DNA from 2 places in the Staphylococcus sp. HMSC068C09 genome. Region 1 is predicted to be linked to the other one. Evidence: predicted binding sites of a transcription regulator. Region 1 holds the regulator's gene; the other holds the start of a gene.
The links. The regulator LexA, encoded in region 1, represses DNA repair genes until DNA is damaged. The targets are predictions, from matches to a motif close to CGAACATATGTTCG.

Region 1 (2,427 bases):
CTATCTATATTTAAATTATTATTTGACATGTCATCACACTTTCTATTCTTTTCTTTAATACATATAAAATACTTAATTAATATAACAAAAAGAGACATAGATAAAAAATCTAAGCATCATAAACTCTTTCTAAAATAAATGAAGTATTTTTATATAATACTTCATATTCCCATTTCTTAGAAGTAATAACTTTTTATCTATATCTCTTAAATATTTATTTAACTAAGGCGAACACTTTATAGTCTGTTTGTTCTGTATTATCGGGTATATCGTTCTTATAATCATCGTTTAAAATCGCTTTTTTAGGGATCGTATGATCGGTAATTTCGTACATGTGTTCCGTATGAGCGTTCTGATATAAGTTAGTAAAAAACACCAGAAAAACGATGCAAGATACTACTAGAACAATTATATTTTTAATGATATTACTAGTATAATTACTAAGCATTTATTTTCACTCCTAGAACATTTGTTTGTATAAATACTTTAACAGAACGAGTGTTCCTAGTCAATAGTATTACGAACAAATGTTTGTTTAAAAAATCAAAAAATGCTATACTATATTAAAATAAACTTAGGGAGTGCCTATATATGAGAGAGTTAACTAAAAGACAAAGTGAGATTTATGATTATATTAAACATGTTGTTCAAATAAAAGGTTATCCACCAAGTGTAAGAGAGATTGGTGAAGCTGTTGGTCTTGCTTCAAGTTCAACTGTGCATGGTCATTTATCTAGATTAGAAGAAAAAGGATATATTAGAAGAGATCCTACTAAACCTAGAGCAATTGAAATCGTGAGTGATCAAAATAATGATATGACTAGAGAAGAAACTATCTATGTTCCTGTTATCGGTAAAGTTACAGCTGGAGTTCCAATTACAGCAGTAGAGAATATAGAAGAATACTTTCCATTACCAGAACATTTAACATCCACACACAATAGTGATGTGTTTATTTTAAATGTTATCGGTGAAAGTATGATTGAAGCGGGTATTTTAGACGGAGATAAAGTAATTGTAAGAAGCCAAACTATTGCTGAAAATGGAGATATTATCGTAGCAATGACTGAAGATGATGAAGCTACTGTAAAACGTTTTTTTAAAGAAAAAAATCGATATCGTTTACAACCAGAAAATAGTGCTATGAGTCCTATTTACTTAGATAATGTAACAGTTATCGGTAAAGTTATTGGTCTTTATAGAGAATTGTAGTTTATCTCTTGTTTGTTACGTTAAAATCTCTTATATATATGTTTAATATACAAAAAACTAGAAGTGCCTAAGCACTTCTAGTTTTATTTTTTATTTAAAATCTCTTTAACTTTATCAAGTATATCTTTTTTCTTATTTTTCTTTGTAGGCATAATATCAACTTCCTTGCAAAAAGAACATACCCCTATATATTATAAATCAAACATTATCCAGCATAGTTTTCTGTCCAAAATGGTTGTCGCTTATTATTAAAATCTACACCTACACCTAATGTATTAACGTGTGTATTTAAAATATTTTCCCGATGTCCTAGAGAATTCATAAGTCCTTCGTGAGCATAAATACTACTTTGTTGACCATAAGCTAAATTTTCAGCAGCAACATTAAATTGTATACCATCACGTTTCATTCTATCGAAAGGTGAATGACCATTTAAATCAGTATGCTCAAAATAATTATTTTTAACCATATCTTCACTATGTTTTCTTGCAGTATTAGATATTTTTTTAGAGTAATCCAATGTATTTAATCCGTGTTGTTTTCTTTCTGCATTAACTAAATCAAAGTTTTGATATTCAAAGCTTTTTTCTAGCGTTGTAGAAGGTGCACCATATTGCTTTTGTAATCGGTTTTCCATCGATTCACTCACTTGCAACAACCCTGTTAAGTTATTTTTATTATGTTTATCGTAAAATGCAGTTGTATAAATGTGATCTTTATAAAAAACATCATATTCATCATTTTTTACAACAAAACGATTACGTCCTTTTGCAATTTTATCTACTGGCTTACCAAGACGTTGTTCAACCACTTTTTTAGGGGTATTATATTTAATTTTAGATTTAGAAGTTATAATGTTTTGATTACTAAATAAAGCATTAACTTTATTATTAATATAACTTACCATTAAAAAATTTTGATAATCATCATTATAATAAGTGTACCATTTTGTACCATATTCATTTGAAGTCACTCTTTTTGGTCGCCCTATCTTATTTTCTACTTCCTTTTGTGACATATTTAATTGAATATTATTAACTGCGAATTCTTGTTTTTTTGGAACTTTAAGCACATTATTTTTATAGCTTGTATCTTCATTTAATAAAACTTCTACTTTATCTCTTACATTATTTTGCAAATGAATAAAAAACTGGTTTTCTTCGATGGGTTTTATAATGATAAATAACAGAAATATTGCAGTAAATAAAAGGAATT
Region 2 (2,427 bases), 440 kb from region 1:
GCATCATATGTGCCCATTCTTAAATCACGTATAATTTCTATACGTTCAAGTGTTTTGATTTCAGAATGAAGATAATTCACTTTAATTCCTGCCTCTTTCATATATGTTGTCAAATCTTCACTCATTTTTTTAGTTAAGGTTGTGACAAGTACACGTTCATTCCTATCAATTCTTTCTTGAATTTCACTGAGTAAATCATCAATTTGATTCTTCGTAGGTCGAACATCAATTTTAGGATCTAATAAACCAGTTGGTCGAATAATTTGTTCTACCATTTTATCAGTATGTTCAATTTCATATGGACCAGGTGTTGCTGAAACATAAACGAGCTGTTTAGTTTTTTGTTCAAATTCTTCAAATTTAAGCGGACGGTTATCCATAGCACTTGGTAAACGGAAACCATGATCTACGAGTACTTTTTTACGTGCTTGGTCTCCATTAAACATACCTCTAATTTGTGGTAACGTCACGTGCGACTCATCTATCATTACAAGCCAATCATCACCAAAATAATCAAGTAAAGTATAAGGTGTGGAACCAAGTGGTCTTAATGTTAAATGAACAGAATAATTCTCTATTCCAGAACAAAAGCCCATCTCTCTCATCATTTCTAAGTCATAATTTGTACGTTGTTCTAGACGTTGTGCTTCTAATAATCTATTTTCAGCTTTCAATTCTTTTAATCGCTCTTCAAGTTCTTTTTCAATACGTTCAATAGCGACTTTCATTTTTTCTTCTCTAGTAACAAAGTGGGAAGCAGGGAATATAGCAAAATGTTCTCTTTCACGTATCACTTCACCAGTTAGATAATTTACTTCTCTGATTCTATCAACTTCATCGCCAAAGAATTCTACTCGGATACACATTTCTTCCCTTGAAGCAGGAAAGATTTCTACAACATCTCCTCTTACTCTAAATGTACCACGTTGAAAATCGATATCGTTTCTTGAATATTGAACATCGACTAATTTTCGAAGAAGCTCACTTCTATCCATTTCCATCCCTACTCGAACGCTAACAACTAAATCTTTGTATTCTTCTGGATTACCTAAACCATAAATACAACTTACACTTGCAATAATAATCACATCATCACGTTCGAATAAAGCACTTGTAGCTGAATGTCGTAACTGATCGATTTCATCGTTAATTGAGGCGTCTTTTTCGATAAATGTATCCGTTGATGGCACATATGCTTCAGGTTGATAATAATCGTAGTAACTTACGAAATATTCTACCCTATTTTCAGGAAAAAACTCTTTAAATTCACTATACAATTGACCTGCTAACGTTTTATTATGCGCTATAATTAATGTAGGTTTTCCAACTTCTTTAATTACATTACTCATGGTAAATGTTTTACCAGTACCCGTTGCACCAAGTAATGTTTGATGACGTTTACCAGCTTTAACACCTTCAACAATTTTTTTTATGGCTTGAGGCTGGTCCCCTTGTGGTTCAAATTCAGAATTTAATTTAAAAGGATGATGTTCTACCATTCTTTCAAGCGCCTCCTCAGTTTATTTTATTAAATGTTTATTTCAGTAAAAATAAAATTATTTATACTTATCTTAACAAAAAAGCGAATAAAAAAACAAACGTTTGTTCGCTTACGTTTGCCATCACTTTTTATACATATATAAAAGATGAGACACAAATATAAATTCACTTCTATATTTATGCCTCATCTTAATATGTTGACGTATTTTTATTAGATATGTATTAATAATATAAAACAAATGGTATCGTACTGCAATTTTTTTAGCTTAGTCTTGATGTTTGTGAAATTCTAAATTATCAATAATCACATAACCAGCTAGGATAGATACTACATCTAAAAATATAATCCATTCATTATGAAAAAATCCTTTATACACTGAAGCGGCAATTAATATCAATGTTACAATGACGCCTACCCATTTGCTTCTGGTAATTACACTGAATAAAATAACTAAGATACATGGAAAGAAGGCAGCTAAAGTATACCATATCATTATATTCACTCATTTCGTCTTCGTCGTTCTAAGATTGACATTGTTGTTTCACGTAGTTCAGCACGAGGAATAAAGTTTTCCGTAAGCATTTCCGGTATAACGTGATCGATAAAATCTTGTACTGAACTTAAATGATCAAACTGCATTATTGTTTCTAGGCTATGTTCATAGATTTCAAAAAACAGATCTTCCGGATTACGTTTTTGAATTTCACCAAACGTTTCATATAATAAATCAATTTTATCAGCTACTGATAAAATTTGGCCTTCTAAAGAATCATCTTTTCCCTCTTGAAGTCTTTTACGATAAATATCTTGGTATGGCTTCGGAATTTCTTCATTAATGAACGTATCTACCATTTCTTCTTCGACTTGGGAAAATAACATTTTTAATTCTCTGCTTGCATATTTAACTGGTGTCTTAATATCCCCTG

Region 2: uvrB (excinuclease ABC subunit UvrB) is a predicted target of LexA. The motif match lies at 1,596-1,609, and genes of this name have one in related genera.

The regions. Positions count from the first base shown of each region.
Region 1 covers NZ_KV813756.1:528,828-531,254, reverse strand. The annotation lists gene HMPREF2930_RS07315 (DUF896 domain-containing protein) at 1-29, opposite strand, end outside; gene sosA (DNA damage-induced cell division inhibitor SosA) at 215-448, opposite strand; gene lexA (transcriptional repressor LexA) at 592-1,212, shown strand; gene HMPREF2930_RS07300 (CAP domain-containing protein) at 1,418-2,427, opposite strand, start outside.
Region 2 covers NZ_KV813756.1:87,634-90,060, reverse strand. The annotation lists gene uvrB (excinuclease ABC subunit UvrB) at 1-1,499, opposite strand, end outside; gene HMPREF2930_RS05160 (CsbA family protein) at 1,767-1,994, opposite strand; gene HMPREF2930_RS05155 (YfbR-like 5'-deoxynucleotidase) at 2,000-2,427, opposite strand, start outside.